DNA from 2 places in the Brevundimonas sp. ALps5 genome. Region 1 is predicted to be linked to the other one. Evidence: predicted binding sites of a transcription regulator. Region 1 holds the regulator's gene; the other holds the start of a gene.
What was found. Region 1 encodes HrcA, which represses chaperone genes, less so after heat shock. Its sites were predicted from a motif close to GTTAGCANTCNNNNNNNNNGANTGCTAAC; they were not measured.
Positions count from the first base shown of each region.

Region 2: groES (co-chaperone GroES) is a predicted target of HrcA. The motif match lies at 7,266-7,294, and genes of this name have one in related genera.

Region 1 is NZ_CM178744.1:1,378,478-1,388,927, forward strand. It holds gene ACW172_RS06575 (peroxiredoxin) at 1-343, shown strand, start outside; gene ahpD (alkylhydroperoxidase, AhpD family) at 544-1,077, shown strand; gene ACW172_RS06585 (rhomboid family intramembrane serine protease) at 1,168-1,908, shown strand; gene ACW172_RS06590 (exopolysaccharide biosynthesis protein) at 1,894-2,529, opposite strand; gene grpE (nucleotide exchange factor GrpE) at 2,617-3,159, opposite strand; gene hrcA (heat-inducible transcriptional repressor HrcA) at 3,255-4,355, opposite strand; gene rph (ribonuclease PH) at 4,406-5,134, shown strand; gene ACW172_RS06610 (hypothetical protein) at 5,239-5,634, shown strand; gene ACW172_RS06615 (MDR family MFS transporter) at 5,669-7,324, opposite strand; gene ACW172_RS06620 (acyl-CoA thioesterase) at 7,391-8,155, opposite strand; gene ACW172_RS06625 (methionine synthase) at 8,155-9,183, opposite strand; gene ACW172_RS06630 (DUF1852 domain-containing protein) at 9,211-10,197, opposite strand; cobalamin riboswitch at 10,306-10,450, opposite strand, start outside.
Region 2 is NZ_CM178744.1:1,652,865-1,663,314, reverse strand. It holds gene ACW172_RS07985 (GNAT family N-acetyltransferase) at 1-54, opposite strand, end outside; gene ACW172_RS07980 (universal stress protein) at 105-572, opposite strand; gene ACW172_RS07975 (hypothetical protein) at 674-1,150, opposite strand; gene pgi (glucose-6-phosphate isomerase) at 1,259-2,857, shown strand; gene ACW172_RS07965 (YMGG-like glycine zipper-containing protein) at 2,913-3,359, opposite strand; gene ACW172_RS07960 (tetratricopeptide repeat protein) at 3,547-5,031, shown strand; gene ACW172_RS07955 (tetratricopeptide repeat protein) at 5,084-6,622, shown strand; gene ACW172_RS07950 (DUF2141 domain-containing protein) at 6,669-7,103, opposite strand; gene groES (co-chaperone GroES) at 7,355-7,642, shown strand; gene groL (chaperonin GroEL) at 7,697-9,343, shown strand; gene ligD (DNA ligase D) at 9,616-10,450, shown strand, end outside.

The sequences.
Region 1 (10,450 bases):
CGAGGACCGCGACACCATCGTCCTGGGCGGCTCGACCGACAACGAATTCGTCAAGCTGGCCTGGCGCCGCGACCACGCCGACCTGAACAAGCTGCCGATCTGGCAGTTCGCTGACAACGGCGGCAAGTTCGCCCGCGAGCTCGGCATCCTGAACGAGGAAGAAGGCGTGGCCCTGCGCGCGACCTTCGTCGTCGACCCGCACAACGTCGTCCAGCACGTCTACGTCACCAACCTGAACGTCGGCCGCGCGCCGGACGACACCCTGCGCGTCGTCGACGCTCTGCAGACCGACGAACTGTGCGCCTGCAACCGCCCCGCCGGCGGCGAGACCCTGGCCGCCTAAGCGGTCCGGTTCGACCCAGACAGAAGGGCGGCGGCGGTTTTCCGTCGCCGCCTTTTCTTTAGGGCGCTGCCGCTCGACGCACGACGTCTCGCTGCTTGAGCGCGAGCGAGCCCGCCCCATCTACCTGTTATCCCTGCGGCTCAAGCAGTGAGCGACCGCGTCGCGAACGTAGCCGCCCTTTTTCCGAAGGAAAAAAGACCATGTCGATCGACGCCGTGCGCGACCTGATCCCCGCCTACGCCAAGGACATCTCCCTGAACCTGGGCTCGCTCGCCTCCGAGACCGTGCTCAACGACCAGCAGAAGTGGGGGACCTTCCTGGCCTCGGCCCACGCCATCGGCGTGGCTCCGGTTGTCAAGGCCGTCGAGGCCGCCGCGGCCGAGCACCTGTCGCCGGAAGCCATGAACGCCGCCAAGTCGGCCGCCGCCATCATGGGCATGAACAACATCTACTACCGGGCCCTGCACCTGATGCATAATCCCGAGTACCAGACCATCCCGGCCCGGCTGCGCATGAACGTCCTGGGCAATCCGGGCGTTGACAAGATCGACTTCGAACTGTGGTCGACCGCCGTCTCGGCCATCAACGGCTGCGGCGCCTGTCTCGACGCCCACGAGGGCGAGCTGAAGAAGCACGCCGTCCCCGCCGCCCAGATCCAGACGGCCCTGCGCATCGCCGCCGTCGTGCACGCCGCCAGCCGCATCGTGGCTTCCGAGGCGGCTCTCGCCGCATGATCCCCAAGACCGTTACCGTGAGAACGCACGCCTCCCGGTAACGGTGAAATCGGACTGTGCTTTCCCGCCGAGGTTCGGCACAGTCCGGCCATGACCGACGATGCCCTTTCGAACCCGCGCGGACAGACGGCGCTGCAACGCGCCTCCGACGGCCGTGCGGGCGCCGGGTCGGTCTGGGATCGCCGGACCTGGAAAGAGTATCTGGTCGGCGGTGAAGCCCCGGCCCTCGTTCTGATCACCGTCTTCGTCGTGGTGGCGTTTTCGGAACTCTTCACCGGCGGTCCCGCCCGCTGGGGTCTTTCCGCCCAAGCGCTGTCGGAGGGCCGCTGGTCCACCCTCGGCACGCACATGTTCGCCCACGCGGGCCTGTATCATCTGACGATGAACTGCAGCGGCCTTCTGGCCCTGACGCCAATCGTCGTTCAACGGTTCGGTCGCGGGGTCTCCGGCTGGCTGCGGTACGGTTTTCTGTACGGCCTGTCCGGTCTGGTGGCCGCCGGAACCTATCTGGCCCTGCATCCGACCGGGACGCTGCCGATGGTCGGCGCTTCCGGAGCGATCTGCGGCCTGTGGGGCGCGGTGACCCGCATCGGGGAGAACGGCGCCTTCGTGCCGATCCGCTCGCTTCAGGTCTGGCGACAGATCAAGGCCTTCGTGATCAACAACGCGATCCTGTTCGGCATCCTTTTCGTTCTGGTTCTGATGTCCGGCGGCAAGGGCGGTCTGGCCTGGGAGGCGCATGTCGGCGGCTTCGTCTTCGGCCTGCTGGCGGTCCCGTGGCTGGCCCCCGCCATCGCGGCCCGCCCGGACGAAACGTCAGAACAGGCCTGACACCCAGGCCCAGCCGTGCTCGAAGCCGGCGACGATAATCGTCCAGGCGAGGAAGAGGACGACGACGGTGATCCCGGTCACGATCCAGCCCAGCAGCACCGCAAGGCCGTCGCGCTGCATCACCCCCAGCGAGAAGAAGGTGATGGCGATCGCCGGGATCAGATTGCCGCCGAAGATCGGCAGGACCAGCACCGCTGACAGGAAGACGCAGGCCAGGCCGATCAGGCCCTGACCGAAGCGGGAGGTCAGGAAGCGCAGGCGCGGCCGCGACAGATGCTCGGTGAAACGGATGGCCCGCATGAAACGGTCGCTGAGCCTTCGGAAGGTCGCGCGGCTGACCGTGGCCCGCTCCATCCAGCCGGGCAACCACAGGGCCTCGCGCCCCCAGGCCAGCTCCATCGACAGGAACAGCAGGGGCGCGCCGGTGATGGTGGTGCCGCCGGGCGGCCAGGGCATCAGGTTCAGGACGCCGAACAGCAGCATCACCGCCCCGAAGGCCCGGTCGCCGAAGGCGTCGACCAGTTCGCCCAGCGCCAGCCGTTCGCCGGGTCGGCGCCCCAGCATCTCGATCACGTCCGAGAAGGCGCGCGGGCGGCCGGTGGAGGTCTCGGTCAGGGACATGCCCCGACCTTAACCTTTTCGATGACAGGCGTAACCGCGTTACGCGCTCAAGCAGCGAACAACCGCGTCGTTCGCGTTAGCGCCAAATCAGGCCTTCCCGTCGAACGATCCGCCGTTGGCGGCGGGCGTCTCGCCATAGGCCGAGGCCGCGGCGGCCTTGGGGCCCGAACCCTTGGCGGCGACCACGACCATGGCCGGACGCACGGTGCGGCCGAACAGTTCATAGCCGGCCTGCATGGTCTGGATGACGGCGCCGCCGGGAACGGTTTCCGACGGCTGTTCCATCATCGCCTGATGCAGATGCGGGTCGAAGGCCTCGCCGGCGGCCGGGGCGACGCGCTTCAGGCCGTTGGATTCGAAGGCGCCCAGCAGCGACTTCTCGGTCAGCTCCAGACCGGTGACCAGACCGGCGGCGGCGCCCTCGGCGTCCTTCGGCGCGGCCTGCAGGGCGCGCGACAGATTGTCGGCGACGCCCAGCAGATCCTTGGCGAAGCGCTGGATGGCGAAGGCGCGGGCGTCATTCAGCTGGTTCTCGGTGCGGCGGCGCAGATTGTCCTGCTCGGCGGCGGCGCGCAGGGCGCGGTCCTTCCACTCGTCGCGCTCGGCGATGACCTGATCCAGCGGCGCCAGATCGCCCCCGGCGGCCGCATCGGCGTCGAGGAGGGCGTCGGCTTCGGCCTCGATCGCATCGAGCTCGGCCTGGGTGGGGTTTTGGTTCGTGTCGCTCAAGTGTCCTGTCCGTCCAGCATGCGCCCCAGCACCCGGGCGGTGTAGTCCACCAACGGAATGATGCGGGCGTAGTTCAGTCGCGCGGGCCCGATCACGCCAATGGCGCCCAGGACCCGCTGTCGGCCGTTCATATAGGGCGCCGCGATCACGGCGGAACCCGAAAGTGAAAACAACCGCGTTTCGGCGCCGATGAAGATGCGCACGCCCTGGGCCGCCGAGACCCCGTCGAGCAGGCCGATCAGCTGTTCCTTCTGCTCCAGATCGTCGAACAGGACGCGGACCATCTCCAGATCGGCCGCCGTCTCGCGGTTCTGCAGCAGGTTGGCGCGGCCGCGCACGATCAGGGAGCGCTCCCGGTCCGGGCCGCCCGACCAGGCCGCCAGACCGTCCTCGACCAGCCGGGCGGCGGTGGCGTCCAGCTGGGCCCGGGCCGCGTCCAGCTCGGTCCGCATCTCGGTGCGCGCCTCGGCCAGGGGGCGCCCCCGGAGCCGGGCGTTGAGGAAGTTGGACGCCTCCTGAAGCGTCGAGGGCGTCACCCCCGCCGACAGGGGCATCAGCCGGTTCTCGACCGTGCCGTCGTCCCCGACCAGCACCGCCAGTGCCTGATCGTGGCCCAGCGCCACGAACTCGACGTGCTTGACCCCGGCATCCGACACCGGGGATGCGACGATGCCTGCCCCGCCCGCGAGACCCGACAGGAGCGACGACGCCGCGTCCAGCGCCTCCTCGAAGCCCCGACCCTTCCCGGCCAGACGGGCGTCGATCTCGCGCCGCTCCTCCTGCCCGATGTCGCCGATCTCGAGGAAGCCGTCGACGAACAGCCGCAGGCCCGCATGGGTCGGGATCCGCCCGGCCGAGGTGTGGGGCGCCGCCAGCAGCCCGGCCATGGTCAGGTCCTGCATGGTGTTGCGGATCGAGGCCGGGGAGAGGGAGACGCCGCGCTGCGACAGGGTCCGCGACCCGACCGGCTCGCCGTTCTCCAGATAGGTCTCGACGATGCGGCGGAAGATGTCGCGCGCGCGCTGGTCCAGCGCAGACAGTCCTGCCCCGGTCCCTAGAGGGGCCGTTCCGAACGGAAGCGGGTTGGGGGCATACAGGCTCACGGTTTCAGGATAAGCAGCCGAGCCTTCACTGACTAGGACTTCCCATGCGCCCCTCCGACCGTACCCCCGAACAACTCCGCGCCGTGACGCTGGAGACCGGGGTCAACCGCTATGCCGAGGGCTCCTGCCTGGTCACCTTCGGCCATACCAAGGTGCTGTGCCTGGCCTCGGTCGAGGACAAGGTGCCCGGCTGGATGCGCAACACCGGTCAGGGCTGGGTCACCGCCGAATACGGCATGCTGCCCCGCGCCACCCACACCCGCGGCCGCCGCGAAGCCGCCGCCGGCAAGCAATCGGGCCGGACCCAGGAAATCCAGCGGCTGATCGGTCGCAGCCTTCGCGCCGTGGTCGACCTGAAGGCCCTCGGCGAGCGTCAGGTGGTCATCGACTGCGACGTCATCCAGGCCGACGGCGGCACCCGCACCGCCTCCATCACCGGCGCCTGGGTGGCCATGGCCACGGCTCTGGGTCATCTGGTCTCCGAAGGCGTGCTCAAGACCAATCCGATCCTCGATCAGGTCGCGGCCGTCTCCTGCGGCGTGTTCGAGAACGAGCCGGTGCTGGACCTCGACTATGAGGAGGACTCCAACGCCGAGGCGGACTCGAACTACGTCCTGACCGGCTCGGGGACCATCGTGGAAATCCAGGCCACCGGTGAGAAGCGCGGCTTCTCCCGCGCCGAGTTCGACCGCCTGTTCCAGCTGGCCGAGATCGGCTGCGCCGAGCTGTTCGTGAAGCAGAAGGCGGCGCTGGAAGCGGCCCTCAAGGCCTGATCCCTGATCGATCCCGGCGTCCCCGCCCGGGGATTCGCCGGGGCTGGTCATGTTCTCCGGATCGGGGCATCGTCCGCGCCATCCGACGGTGTGGAGGCGTGGCTATGCGTGGACTGGCTTCTCTGACGATGCTGATGGCGGCTCTGTCGCTGGCGGCCTGCGGATCTCCGGCGTCGCAAGGCCCGGAGGACAAGGCGGCGGCGCCGGCCGCAAGCGCCGCGCAGACATCGGCCCCGGCCATGCCCGCGGACGCCCCGCCCCAGGAAGAGGCCGAGGCCACGATCACCGACCCTGTCCCGCCGACGCCCGTGAAGAGCTGCGCCGAGGACATCGGGGCGGCCGCTTCGGCGAAGCTGGTCAGGCGCTGCATCGCCGTCAGCCCCGCGACCCACCCGCCCTGCAACGCCCTGAACGAATGCGCCGCCATCCAGGGCGAGATCGAGCGCTCCTGCGCCATGTACGGACCCGGCGAGACGAAACCGGCGGAGTGCGCGGCCTGACCCCGATTTAGGCCGGGTCGGCCGGCGGCTCGCTCTAAGCCGGGTCGGCCGGAGGCTCTCCGGGAGCCTCGCCCAGGGTATGGCCGTCGATCGGCTTGGGTCGGGGCGTCAGCGGCAGGTCGGGCACCAGAAGGGTCGCCGTAAAGCCCAGCAGGCAGACGATGAAGCCCGCGAAGATGACGCCCAGGATGGCCGAGGTGACCGTCTCGCGCACCGCCGGATCGACCGCCGCCGCGGTTGGGGCTCCGGGCTGGGCCTGAACCCGGCTGGAGAGGGCCAGCTTCTCCAGATCGGCCAGCGACAGGGTCCGGACCTGTGCGGTCGGCTCGGCTGAAGCGCGATGGTTCAGGGGCGCCGCCAGATTGTGGGTCAGGACCGCGCCGAAGACCGCGACGCCGACCGTCGAGCCCACCTGACGGAAGAACTGACCCGCGCTGGTCGCCACGCCCAGCTGCTCGCGCGGCACGGCGTTCTGGGTGGCCAGGTTGAAGACGCTCTGGGCCGGGCCGAGGCCCAGGCCGAGCAGGGTCACGCGCCACATCAGGTCGAACAGGCTTGCATCCGAAGGGGTCTGCGACAGCAGGAAGGCCGCCAGCGTCGTCAGGGCCGCGCCGCTGACCATCACCACCTTGTATCGCCCGAGCTTGTTGACAAGGAAGCCCGAAGCGGTCGCCGCCAGGATCAGCCCGACCGTCAGGGGCATCATGGCCAGGCCGCTGGTGGTGGCGGGCAGGCCGAGACCCAGCTGCATATAGAGGGGCAGGAAGGACACCATCCCCATGAAGGCCATGAACATCAGGAAGGCCGACAGATTGCCCGTGGCGAAGGTGCGGTTGCGGAACAGACTCAGCGAGATGATCGGATTGGCGACCCGGGCCTCGACCAGCAGAAAGGCGATCAGGGACACGGCCGCCAGGGCGAACAGGCCGAGGATATGCGGCGCGGTCCAGCCGGCCGTCCCGCCCCAGCTGAGCGCCAGCAGGAAGGGCACGAAGGTGGTCAGCAGCAGCGCGGCGCCGGCAAAGTCGATCCTGCCGCCCGTCCGGTGCGTCAGGCGTGGCATCTCGACCAGGATCATGAACAGGGCCAGACCGGCCAGCGGCAGGTTGATGTAGAAGACCCAGCGCCAGCCGGCGACCTCATAGCCGAACAGATGGGCGGTCGGCAGGTCGGTGAAGAAGCCGCCGATCAGGGGGCCGATGACGCTGGCCAGGCCGAAGGTCGAGCCGAACAGCCCGCCCAGCTTGGCCCGCTCGCGCGGCGGATAGAGGTCGGCGATGACGGCGAAGGCCGAGGTGATCAGGGCGGCGCCGCCCAGTCCCTGAATGGCGCGGAAGACGATCAGCTGGGTCATGCCGCCGCCGAGCAGCGGCAGGGCGCCGAACTCGCCCGACAGGCCGCACAGCATCGAGCCCAGCATGAACAGGCCGATGCCGATGACCAGGATGGGCTTGCGCCCATAGATGTCCGACAGCTTGCCGTAGATCGGCACCATGGTGGTGGAAGCCAGAAGATAGGCCGTCGTCACCCAGGGATAGAGGTCCAGTCCCGACAGCTGGGCCACGATCCTCGGCATGGCCGTGGAGACGATGGTCTGATCCAGCGCCGAGAGCAGGAAGACGATCATCAGGGCGATCAGGGTCACCCGCTTTTCCAGCGGCGAGAAGGTCTGGGGCTCGGAAGAGGTCATCCCTGAATCCTGAAAGCCCTGCGACACTCTGTCCAGAGGAAAGCGCCCGAAGCAAACAGCGCCCCCTCAGTGCTCGCCGGCCAGCGCCCTCGGGCGACCTTGGGCGTCGACGGCGACCATGACGAACTCCGCTGTGGCCGAGCGCCGCCGCGCGCCGGTCAGCAGGTTTTCCGCCGAGAGCCGAACCTCGACGGCCAGGGAGGTGCGCCCGACCCGGATCACGCGTGAGGCCAGTTCGACCATGTCGCCCCCGCCGATCGGCGCGGAGAAATCGATCCGGTTGGAGGCCGCCATGACCATGACCCGGCGCGCCTCGCGGGTGGCGGTGACGAAGGCCGCCTTGCCCATCAGTTTCAGGGCGTCGCCGCCGTACAGGGTGCCGTAGTGATTGGTCGCCCCGGGGAAGACTATCTCGCTTGTCCGCAGCCAGCCGCCGTGATCTTCGGTCGCCGCCTCGGGCGGAGCGAGAGGCTCCTCGTCGCCGGCCTCCCTCAGGGCGACCATGTTGAACAGGCCCCGGGTGCAGAGCCGCCGCTCACCGCTGAGCAGGGCCTCGGCGTGAAGTTCGACCTCCACGCCGAGTGACGACCGGCCCACCCGGACGACACGCCCCGTCGCCTCGACCATCTCACCGATCCGCGCCGGGGCGGCGAAGTCGATGCGCTCGCAGCCCGCCGTCACGACCGGGCGGCCCGCGTGGCGGCTGGCGGCCAGAAAGGCGACCTTGTCGAGGTGGGCCAGCCCTACCCCGCCGAACAGGGTCCCGTGGTGATTGGCGTCGCCGGGAAAGACCATGTCGATCAGACGGGTCGGAGAATTCATCCCGGACATCAGGCCGACAGCTCCTGACGGACAATCTCCGCCCCGGCGCCCAGCGCCTTCAGCTTGCCGTTGGCGACCCGGCGAGACAGAGGCGCCATGCCGCAGTTGGTGGAGGGATAAAGCTTGTCGGCGTCGACGAACCGAAGCGCCTGCCTCAGGGTATCGGCGACCTCCTCGGGCGTTTCGACGGTGTCTGTGGCGACGTCGATGGCGCCGACCATGACCTTCTTGCCCCGGATCAGTTCGATCAGATCCATCGGTACGCGGGAGTGGTGGCACTCCAGGGAGATGATATCGATCCGGGATTTTTGCAGATTGGGGAAGGTCTGCTCGTATTGCCGCCACTCGGAGCCCAGGGTCTCCTTCCAGTCCGTATTGGCCTTGATGCCGTAGCCGTAACAGATGTGGACGGCGGTCTCGCAACGGAGTCCTTCGGCCGCTCGCTCCAGCGCGGCAATGCCCCAGTCGTTGGCCTCGTCGAAGAAGACGTTGAACGCCGGCTCATCGAACTGGATGATGTCGACGCCCGCCGCCTCCAGCTCCAGCGCTTCCTGATTGAGGATCCTGGCGAACTCCCAGGCCAGCGCCTCGCGGCTTCGGTAGTGGGCGTCATGGAGGGTGTCGATCATCGTCATCGGCCCCGGCAGGGTCCATTTGATCGGCTGATCGGTCTGGGTCCGCAGGACCTTCGCATCCTCGACAAAGACTGGTCGGGAACGGGAAACGGCGCCGACGACGGTCGGCACGCTGGCGTCATAGCGATTGCGGATCCTGACGGTCTCGCGCTTCTCGAAATCGACGCCGTCCAGATGCTCGATGAAGGTGGTGACGAAATGCTGGCGCGTCTGTTCGCCGTCGCCGACGATGTCGATCCCGGCTCGCCGTTGATCGTCCACGGCCAGGCGCAGGGCGTCCTGCTTGCCGGCGACCAGCTCCTCGCCCTCCAGCTTCCAGGGCGACCAGAGCGTCTCCGGCGTCGCGAGCCAGGATGGCTTGGGCAGGCTGCCGGCGGTGGAGGTGGGCAACAGGGTTTTCATGACGGAGGACTCCTACTTTTGGGCTGATCAGGCGGCGAAGTCGGCGGACCACTGCTCCAGCAGGGCCCGATGCGGCCTGATGAAGCGCTCCTCGACGAACCGGCCTTGCTCGATCGCGAGGCGGCTGCGCTCTTCCCGGTCGTAGACGATGCGGGTCAGCGAATAGTCCTGCCCTTTCAGGCTTGGCCGGTACTGCTCCGACGCCGGGGAGTTGGCGTTGTAGATTTCGGGCCGATAGATCTTCTGGAAGGTCTCCATCGTGCTGATCGTGCTGGCCAGCTCGAGGTCGGTGTAGTCACCGGTCAGGTCGCCCATGTGATAGAAGGCGAACGGCGCCACGCTGCCCCAGGGCATGAAATAGCGGGCCTTCATCCCCATCTTCGCGAAATACTGATCGGTCGGTGAGACCTCATCGTTCGCATATTCGAGACCCAGCACGGGGTGCTCGGTTCCGGTCCGATGGTAGGTCTTGTTGCTCGACACGCTGAGGCAGACGACGGGCGGCTTGCCGAAATTATCCCGGTAGGCGGCCGAGTTCAGGAAGGACTTGAACAGCTTGCCGTGCAGGTCGCCGAAGTCTTCCGGAGCGCCGGTGTTCGGGTGGGCTTTCAGGTGATCCGGCAGGACCACGCTGAAGTCGTAGTCGCGGACGTAGGAGGAAAAGTTGTTCCCCACGATCCCGTCGATCCGCTCGCCGGTCCGGCTGTCGAGAACGGTCGTTCGAAGGATTTCGATCAACGGGAAGGCGTCGTGATCATCCTCCCGGGGGAGACTCATCTCGACGGAGATGATCTCGAGCTCGACCGCATAACGATCCCCTTTGGGATTGTCCCGATGCGCCAGGGAATTGAAGCGGTTGTCGATCATGCGCAGGGCGCCGCGCAGGTTCTCCCGGCGGCTCTCGCCCCGGGCCAGATTGGCGAAGTTGGTCGTGATCCGCGTGTTCTCTGCGGGACGATAGTCTTCGTCGAGCGCGGTGCGCTTGATGGTGAATGTGAAGCCGGCGCCGCTCATTCGATCTCTGCCATTTGCTGTGACGAGACAGCGGACAGGGACGCGCGACCGCCCGCGCGGAAGAATCCCGTCGCGGCGCTCATGCGGCCTGACCGGACACCCCGCCGGAGGACGTTATCTGTCGGGGCAGGTCTCCTGGCTCACGGGTCACGGCTTCGGGTCCGGCCTTCCCGACGCACGAGTGCGTCAGTGACACGAGATGGACTTTCAGCTCGCCGCTTACAGTTGCGGGGGCAGCGCCGGCATCGAACCG
Region 2 (10,450 bases), 270 kb from region 1:
GCGCGTCGTCTCCGCATCGGACTGGAAGTCGCACCAGCGCTCGAAATCGCTCATCGCGGTCGGGCGCAGGATCAGCCGCCCCGTTTCGATCACCGGACCCTCGCTCACGCCAGATCCTCGATTTCGGCGTCGGTCAGCTCACCGGGCACGATGGTCACCGGCAGCTTGCGCCCGGTGAAGGCCGCGCCGTGCTTGAGCACCGCCGAGACCAGAGGCCCCGCCGACCGCCCGCCCCCGGCCGAGGCCAGGACCAGGATCTTGATCTCGGGATCGTCGCCGACGGTCTTGCGGATCGCCGCCTGGGCGTCGCCGGTCTCGATGATGAAGATGGGCTGGGCGCCCGAGCGTTCGGCGGCCTCGGCACCCAGACGGGCCAGCAGGGCTTCGGCCTCGGCCCTCTGCTGGCGCTGGATTTCCTCGCGCACCCCGGCCCAGTGCTCGTCGGAACTGTCGGGAATGACGGCCAGAAGCGCGACCCGGCCGCCGGTCGAGCGGGCCCGGCGCGCAGCGTAGCGCAGGGCGGCGTCGAACTCGGGGCTGTCGTCGACGACGACCAGAAACTTCCTGGGCATGAGGGCTCGCTTCGGCCGCGACCGCTCTCGACGCGGCCATCCCCAGTCAAGCGCGTTTTGGTCCCTGCGCCAATCGGGTCGTTGACCCTGGACTTCGGGCTTCAGACTTCGGGCTGCGGCGGCGAGGTGATCACCTCGACATTGTCGTTGAGCAGATAGGACAGCTCCGACAGGGCCACGGCGCGCGCCTCGGGCGTGGTCGCGGCCTCGACGGCGGCGATCTTCTTGGGGATGTCTTCCGAGATGCCGCGCAGGATGCATTTCAGGTCGCCGTCCGTGCCCCGCTCCTTGAGGATCAGATGGCCCTGCATATCGGTCTGCGACAGATGGGCGGCGCGGTCCTTGAAGCCGGTGAAGTCGGCGCCGGTCATGAACCCCGGGGCGTCGGCGGCCTTTGCGGCGGCCCAGGCGTCGACCACGGCCTTCAGCGAACCGGACTGGCTGACGATGTCGCGGAACAGGGGCTCTCCGGCGACCGAGACCGGCGCGCCCGCGACGGCAGGCGGCTGGGCCGCGGCCAGGGCCACATTGGGGTCGCTCATCATCAGGACGAGGCTCAGGGCGATACCGCAGGACATCGAAACTTCTCCGCCGGATCAATTCAGGAATCAGGACCGGAATAACCGTTGAACCGGCTTACGCCTCACCCGTAAACGACACCTTGAGATCGACAGGAAACGTTTACCATGACCGACTGGACCGCGTTTGAGGCCGCCGCCGCCCGCGACGCCGACGCCCGCATTGTCGACCAGTTCGCCGCCGACCCCGGCCGGGTCGCGCGCATGGGGGTAGAGGCCGCCGGCCTTTATCTCGACCTTTCCAAACAAGCCTGGACCCGCGAGGGGTTCGAGACCTGCCTGGATCTGGCCCGTTCCGCCGGGGTCGAGGCCGCCCGTACGCGCCTGTTCGGCGGCGAGGCGATCAACTCGACCGAGGGCCGCGCCGTCCTGCACCCCGCCCTGCGCGCCGCCAGGGGTTCGAACTACCTCGCTCTGGGTGAGCCGGTCTCGGAAGACGTCGACTACGTCCGTGGCGCCATGCTTAACTATGCGCGCATCGTTCGATCGGGCTCCGAAACGGGCGCCACCGGCAAGCCTTTCAAGGCCATCGTCCACATCGGCATCGGCGGCTCGGACCTCGGCCCGCGCGTGATCTGGGACGCCCTGCGTCCGCTTGAGCCGGAAATCGACCTGCGCTTCGTCGCCAATATCGATCCGCGGGACATGGCCGAGGCCCTGACCGGCCTGGATCCGGAAACCACCCTTGTCATCATCGTCTCCAAGACCTTCACCACCCAGGAGACCCTCGCCAACGCCGAAATCGCCAAGGCCTGGCTCGCCGCAGCGATTCCGACCGACAAACTGTCGCGCCAACTGATCGGTGTCACGGTCGCACTCAAGAAAGCTCACGAGTTCGGATGCGGCCGAATCTTCGGTTTCTCGGACTGGGTCGGCGGCCGTTATTCCCTGTGGTCGGCGGTCAGCGTTTCCTGCGTCATCGCCCTGGGTCCCGACGTCTTCGAGGCGATGCTGGCCGGCGCCGCCGCCATGGACGATCACTTCGTCTCGGCCCCGCTGGAGAAGAACGCCCCCGTCCTTCTGGCCCTCGCCCAGATCTGGAACGTCGACGGCCTGAACCGCCCGGCCCGCACCGTCGCCCCCTACGCCCACGCCCTGCGCCGCCTGCCCGCCTTCCTGCAGCAGCTGGAGATGGAATCGAACGGCAAGCGCGTCCATCGCGACGGCTCGCCCGTCAGCCGCCAGACCTGTCCCGTCGTCTTCGGCGAGCCCGGCACCAACGGCCAGCACGCCTTCTTCCAGCAGATCCATCAGGGCCCGCAGGTCGTCCCGGCCGAGTTCGTCATCGTGGCCAAAACCCATGAGGACGCGCCGGAAAGCCCCCTCTGGTCCAACGCCCTCGCCCAGGGCCAGGCCTTGATGTTGGGCAAGACCACCGAACAGGCCCACGCCGAATTGCTCGCTTCGGGCGCTGACGCCGCCGAAGCCGACCGTCTGGCCACGCACAAGACCTTCCCCGGCAACCGCCCCTCGACGGCCATCGTCATGGAACGGCTGACACCGGAAACCCTCGGCGCCCTGCTGGCCCTCTATGAGCACAAGACCTTCGTCGAGGGCGTGGTCTGGGACATCAACTCCTTCGACCAGTGGGGCGTGGAGCTGGGCAAGGTGCTGGCCAAGGCCATTCTCAAGGACGTCGCGGCGGGCGGCCCTTCGGCCGACCTCGATCCCTCGACGGCGGGCCTGCTGACCCGGCTCCTGGGCTAGACTCCAGACGCAGAAACGGGCGCCGAAGCGCCCGTTTCCCGCCCTCAGCTACAACCTACCAGCGGCGGTCGTAGCGATAGTCGCGCCGGTCATAGCGGCCGCGGTCGCGGTCGTAGTCGCGGCTGTTGATGCCGTGATCGCGTTCCCAGTGGCCTTCGTTGCGGTAGCAGCGGCCGTCGCGGAAATAGCCGCAGTCCGGACCCCGGTCGTAGCTGTAGCCGTAGCCGCCACGATAGTTGCGGTCGTCATAACGCGAGTTCGAGGAGGCGGCGGCGCCGACGGCCGCACCCGCCAGGGCCCCGCCGGCGACATAGCGGCCGTCGCCGTTGCCGATCAGGGCGCCCGCGATGCCGCCAATGGCGGCGCCGACCAGGGCGTTCTTGGCGGTATCGTCGTTGTTGCGATGGTCACGATAGCTTTGGGCATTGGCCGAACCGGCCAGAAGGCTCAGGGCCAGAACGGGAGCCGCGGCGCCGGCGGCGAGCTTCGAAAACTTCATCATGGTGCGTCTCCTTGCGAGAGGTTGGGCCGGCGGATGCCGACGTCATGGTCTCCTTCTAACGCCCCGCTTCTGAACGACCCGGGTTCACCGCGTTCATAGGGGGTTCATCTTCATAAAGCCGCGCGCGCCTTGCCGGACTTGTCGCCCGCGTCCGCGCCGCATACCGTCGGAATTCAAAGGGGGCGCGATGATCCGCAGGCGTGGCGTATTCGGCGTGATGGCGAGCCTCCTGGTCGCGGGTTGCGCTGTGATTCCAGCCGCCCAGCTGCCCGCACCTCCGCCACCGCCGGTCGCGGCGCCCCCGCCTCCACCTCCCCCACCGCCCCGTCCTGCTGCTCCGCCTGCACCGGCAGACGTCCGCATCTCGGCCCGATCGGAGATCAGCCCGCCAGAAACGCCGAAAGACGTCCCCGGCGTCCTCGCGCTGCACGCCGATCCAGTCGAGGCGTCCGAGGTCCTGATCGTCCTCGCCTCGACCCGCTACGCCGCCGATGACCTCAAGGGCGCGATGGAGGCGCTCGACGCCGCCGCCTCGGTGGTCGAACGGGCCTATGGAGCCGACGACGTCCGTCTGGCCCGCCCCCTGGGCTCGCGCGCCCGGCTGAAAATCGACGCCGGCGACTATCCGTCAGCCCATGCCGACCTCGACCGCGCCCTGGCCCTGCGCCGCGCCGGACGCACCACATCCGATGCGGACGCTCCCGACGCCGCCGAAATCGCCACCCTGATCTACGACCGCGCCAAGGCCTTCGACGCCCAGGGCCGCAACGAGGAGGCCGAGGTCGCCGCCCGCCAGTCCTACGACCTGCGCCGCGCCGTGCTCGGTCCGGTGCAGGAAAAGACCGCCGACAGTCTGAACCTCTACGCCAACACCCTGACCGCCCAGGGCCGCCACGCCGAGGCCGACCCCGCCTACCGACAGGTGCTGGGCATGTACGAGGTGCTGCACGGGCCCAAGGACTTCCACCTGGCTATCGTCCTGTCCAACCTCGGCAATTCGCTGCGGCGCACCGGCCGGGCGCGCGAGGCCGCCCCCCTCTACCGCCGCGCCGTTTCGGTCGCCGAGGTCTCGGGCGACAAGGTCCTTCTGGCCCAGTGCCTGACCAACTACGGCTGGTTCCTGCATACGCAAGGCGATGGTCGCAAGGCCGAGATCCAGTTCCGCCGCGCCCTTGATCTGGCCGTCGCCCTCGTCGGGCCGGATCACCCCTTCGTCGGCGCCGTGCGCGCCAATATCGGCTTCAGCCTGCTGGACCAGAACCGTCCCGCCGAGGCGGAAGCCCAGTTCGCCGCCGGCCTCCACGCCCAGGAGGCCGGTCTGGGCCTCGACAGCCCCGATCTGGTCGAGACGCTCGGCGGCTACGGCCGCACCCTCGCCGCCCTGAACCGTCCGGCCGAGGCGGAGGCCCAGTTCCTGCGCGCCCGCACCATCGCCGCGACCCGCCTCGCCGCCGCCCATCCGATCGGTCTGGACCAGTCGGGCCTCTACGCCGGCTTCCTGCTCGACCAGAACCGCCCGGCCGAGGCCCTGGCCGAACTGCGCGGCTCGCTGGGGACCCTCGTGGGACAAGGTTCGGGCGGTCGCGACTGGCGCACCAGTATCAAGGGCGCCGGCCCCCTGTTCGAACAGAGGGTCCAGGCCGACTGGCGTCTGGCCAACGCAGCCCCCTGAAGAACGGGAATCGTCAGGCGACGCCGCCGCCGTTCGGGTTCAGGATACGGGGATGAAGGGGATTGGGGCAGCTCTGGGACTGGTGGTCGCGCTCGCGGCCTCATCCGCGCTCGCCGGAAATCCCGACCGCGCCGCCGTCTCGGCCCAGGCCGACGCCGATGTGAAAGTCGCCTCCGACGCCCAGTCGGCCAATGACTGGGAGACCGCCGCACGCGCCTACCGCTCGGCCTGGATGGGCCACCGCAAGGCCGTCGGCTGGCAGTCGGTCGCCGCCGCCACCGACGCCTTCAACCTCAGCGTCGTCCTGACCGCCGCCGGGCGGCTGGACGAGGCGGCGACAGTCCGGCGTCAGGCCATCGCGGAACGGTCGCGCGCCATCGGCGGCGGCGGGGTCGATCTCGCCGACCTGTGGAAGCTGGAAGCCCGGGCACTCGACACCGCCAAGCCCGACCAGTCCGAGGCCGCCTGGCGCACGGCCCTGGCCCTCTATGAAGCCAGTCCTCGCCATGTTGACGCCGCCGCCGAGGCCGCGGCCGGCGTCGCCCTGACCTGGTCGACCCGCGTCCGCCCCGAACAGGGCCTGCCCTGGGCCGAGCGGGCCGTGACCATCGCCGAAAACGGCGGCTCGGATTCGATGAAGACCTGGACCCTGACCACCCGCGGCCGTCTGAAATCCGAGGCCGGGGACTTCGAGGGCGGGCTGGTCGACCTGCGTCAGGCCGTCGCCGTTCGCGACCCTTCCGACGGCAATCCCCTGCAGCAACTGGCCCTCGCCCTCGACGCCCAGGGCCGTTACGACGAGGCCGCCGCCGCGCTCGACGCCGCCATCGCCGCCTTCGAACTTCAGGGCGACTACGGCCGACCGGGTCTCGCCGAGGCCATCAACACCCTGGGTCAGGTCCGCACCAGCCAGCAGCTCTATGTCCAGGCCGAGGCCCTCTATCGGCAGGGGCTTCAGGTCGCTGCGGACGACCCGTTCGAGACCTCGGTCATCAACGCCAATCTGGGCTGGAACCTCGACCGTCAGGGCCGCTACGCCGAGGCCGAGCCCCTGCTGCGTCAGGCCGTGATCGACATCCGCGTCCATGAGGGCCGCGAGACCCGCAACACCGGCTTCACGATCGGCAATCTCGCCGGCGACCTGCAGGCGCAAGGGCGGCAGGCCGAGGCCCTGCCCCTGCTGCGCAAGTCGTATGAAAGTCTGGCCCGGACCATCGGCCCCGAGCACCCGGCCATCGGCTGGACCGTCAACGCCCTGGCCGGCGCCGTCGCCGCCGTCGAAGGCCCCTCGGCCTCCGAGCCCTGGTTCCGTCAGGGTCTCGATCTGGCGCGTCGCCGCATGCCCCCCGGCCACCCCCAGGCCACCGAACGGGCCGAGGACTTCTCTCGCGTCCTCTTGAAGGCCGAGCGTCCCGCCGATGCGCTGGACGTCCTGCGCCCCGCCGGTCAGGCCGCCCTGGCGCGCGCCGGAAGCGCGAGCGAGACGGTCCAGTCCCAGCGCGCCTTCAACCGCAGCCGCAGCCTGTTCCGCCTCACGGTCGAGGCGGCCTGGGCCAAATCCACCCAGAATGGCGCCGCCTCTTCCTCGTAGACCCCGGACGGAGCCACCGCCGGGTCCTTGCTGATCGGGGCCCCGATCAGTTGGCCGGGTAGTCCATCGCCACCGTCAGGTTGACGTCGCCCGAAGCGGGAACCGTGAACTTGACCTGATCGAAGGTCGGGGCGGCGCGCAGGGTCTCGCCGTGCAGCATGCCCCAGCCCTCGCCCGGACGGCCATTGACCAGCTTCATCGTCCGGTCGCCGTCGGCGTCGTGCAGGGCGGTGATCGAATAGTCGCCGGGCGCCACGTCATGCAGGACGATGGTCTTGGTTCCCGCCGTCGGGTTGGCGAGGATTTCGCCATAGGACCCGGCGTGCTGCAGGAACTGGCCTTGCGTCTGCAGGCCGACCAGCAGGTCGCCGCCACGCGCCTGGACGCCGGTCAGGGTCACGGTGACGTCCCCGGCCAGGGCCGAGCCGGCGGCGAGGGTGGCCGCCGCGGCAGCGGCGATAGCGATCAGGGAAGCTTTCATTGTCGTTCGTTCCGAATGTCGGCGGCGACCATCGCCGTCTGCAATGTTCTTTATGATGCAAAGTACATTACGTCAAGTACCCCTCACGCATCGGCTCTTTCCACACGCCGTCATCGAACCGTGCCTTGACCCTGTCCCCCAGCCCCCCTACTTGCACGGCGCGTTAGCACTCTCAGGCGCCGGCTGCCAAAACGCCGGTCCGGGGGTCGCTACCGAGGAAACAACAGAGTCTCACTCCGGAGAATATGCAGATGGCGTTTCGTCCTCTCGGCGATCGCGTGCTGGTCAAGCGCGTGGAAGAAGAATCCAAGACCAAGGGCGGGATCATCATCCCCGACACCGCCAAGGAAAAGCCGCAGGAAGGCGAAGTCGTCTCCGTCGGCCCCGGCGTTCGCGACGAAACCGGCAAGGTCAACGCGCTCGAGCTGAAGGCCGGCGACCGCATCCTGTTCGGCAAGTGGTCGGGCACCGAGGTCAAGCTGGAAGGCGAAGACCTGATCATCATGAAGGAATCCGACGTCCTGGGCGTGCTGTCGTAAGCACCCGCGTCGACGACCTTCTTCTTCGAAAACAATAGATAAGGAGCTGCCTCAATGGCTGCCAAGATCGTACAGTTCAACACCGACGCGCGCGACAAGATGCTGCGCGGCGTCAACGTCCTCGCCAACGCCGTCAAGGTGACCCTGGGTCCCAAGGGCCGCAACGTCGTGATCCAGAAGTCCTTCGGCGCCCCGCGCTCGACCAAGGACGGCGTTTCGGTCGCCAAGGAAATCGAGCTGGAAGACGCCTTCGAGAACATGGGCGCCCAGATGATCCGCGAAGTCGCGTCGAAGACGAACGACAAGGCGGGCGACGGCACCACCACCGCCACCGTCCTGGCCCAGGCCATCGTGCAGGAAGGCCTCAAGGCCGTCGCCGCCGGCATGAACCCGATGGATCTGAAGCGCGGCATCGACAAGGCGGTCACCGCCGTCCTCGAAGAGATCAAGTCGAACTCCAAGCCGGTCTCCAACAACTCGGAAATCGCCCAGGTCGGCACCATCTCGGCCAACGGCGACGTTGAAGTCGGCACCCTGATCGCCGAAGCCATGGCCAAGGTCGGCAACGACGGCGTCATCACCGTCGAGGAAGCCAAGACCGCCGAAACCACCGTCGACATCGTCGAGGGCATGCAGTTCGACCGCGGCTACCTGTCGCCCTACTTCATCACCAACGCCGACAAGATGGAGGTTCAACTCGAAGAGCCGCTCATCCTGCTGTTCGAGAAGAAGCTGTCGTCGCTGCAGGCCATGCTCCCCATCCTGGAAGCCGTGGTCCAGTCGGGTCGCCCGCTGCTGATCATCGCCGAGGACATCGAGGGCGAGGCCCTGGCCACCCTGGTGGTCAACAAGCTGCGGGGCGGTCTCCGCGTCGCCGCCGTCAAGGCTCCGGGCTTCGGCGACCGCCGCAAGGCCATGCTGGAAGACATCGCCGTCCTGACCGGCGGCCAGGTCATCTCGGAAGACCTGGGCATCAAGCTCGAGAACGTCACCCTCGACATGCTGGGCCGCGCCAAGAAGGTCACCATCACCAAGGACGACACCACCGTCGTCGAAGGCGTGGGTGAAAAGGCCGACATCGAAGCCCGCGTCGCCCAGATCAAGGCCCAGATCGAAGCCACGACCTCGGACTACGACAAGGAAAAGCTGCAGGAACGTCTGGCCAAGCTGGCCGGCGGCGTCGCGGTTCTCCGCGTCGGCGGTTCGACCGAAGTCGAGGTGAAGGAAAAGAAGGACCGCGTCGACGACGCCCTCAACGCCACACGCGCCGCGGCTGACGAAGGCATCGTTCCCGGCGGCGGCATCGCCCTGCTGAAGGCCTCCAAGATCCTGACGGGCGTCACCGGCGACAACGCCGACCAGACGGCCGGCATCGCGATCATCCGTCGCGCCCTGCAGGCTCCGATCCGTCAGATCTCGGAAAACGCCGGCGTCGAAGGTTCGATCGTGGTCGGCAAGGTGCTGGAAAACGACAGCGCCACCTTCGGCTTTAACGCCCAGACGGAAGAGTACGGCGACCTGGTCGCCATGGGCGTCATCGACCCCGCCAAGGTGGTCCGCACCGCCCTGCAGGACGCCGCCTCCGTGGCCGGCATCCTGATCACGACGGAAGCCGCCGTGGCCGACGCCCCCAAGAAGGCCTCGGCCGGCGCCCCCGACATGGGCGGCGGCATGGGCGGCATGGGCGGCATGGACTTCTAGGAAGTCCGGTTGTCATCCCGGCCTTGAGCCGGGACTGAACGAACAGAAGGGCGGGTCCGCAAGGGCCCGCCCTTTTTGCTTCTCATTCGATCCTCCCCCATCGGGGGAGGTGGCTCCGAGCCCTTGCGAGGAGACGGAGGGGGCTCGATCCAGATGCGGTGTGCGCTGTGAGCCCCCTCCACCGCTTCGCGGTCCCCCTCCCCCGCCGGGGGAGGATCTCAAGGGGATCGTGATGGGTTGCAAAGCGTTGCCATCCCGACGCGGAGACGATCATGCTGGGCGAGCTGAAGACCTATCAGGCGAAGCGGAATTTCGGGGAGACGCCGGAGCCGAAGGGGAAGCAGGCGAAGTCGGGCACGACCGGCGGCCGCTACCTCATCCAGCGCCATGCCGCGACGCGGCTGCACTATGATTTCCGCATCGAGGCGGACGGGGTGCTCAAGTCCTGGGCGGTGACCAAGGCGCCGTCGCGGGATCCGCACGTCAAACGCCTCGCCGTCGAGGTCGAGGACCATCCGCTCGACTACGGGTCGTTCGAGGGGACCATTCCCAGCGGCAACTATGGCGCGGGCACGGTGCAGATGTGGGACGCCGGGACCTGGACGCCGCAGGAGGAGGACGTCGAAGCCGCCTTCCAGAAGGGGCAGGTCAAGATGCTGCTCGACGGGGAGCGGCTGAAGGGGAAGTGGGCCCTGATCCGGCTGAAGTCCGATCGCGGCAAGCCGTCCAAACGCAACAACTGGTTGCTGATCAAGGAGAAGGACGAATACGCCGTCGACGGCGAGGGCGACGCCAATATGGAGATCGACGCCTCGGTCACGACGGGCCGGACGATGGCCGAGATCGCCGAGGGGCGGAAGCAGTGGACGTCCTCGAAACCGACCGGGCGCAAGGCGCCGCCGAAGCCGAAGGCGTCGAAGGCCCAGGCGTCGACGGCCAGGAAGCCCCACGCCTTCGTGCCGATCCAGCTGTGCAAGATCGCCGACTATCCGCCCTCGGCCGCCGGCTGGGCGCATGAGATCAAGTTCGACGGCTATCGGCTGCAGGTCGCGACCGGCGGCGGGCGGGCGACGATCCGGACACGCAAGGGGCTGGACTGGACCGACC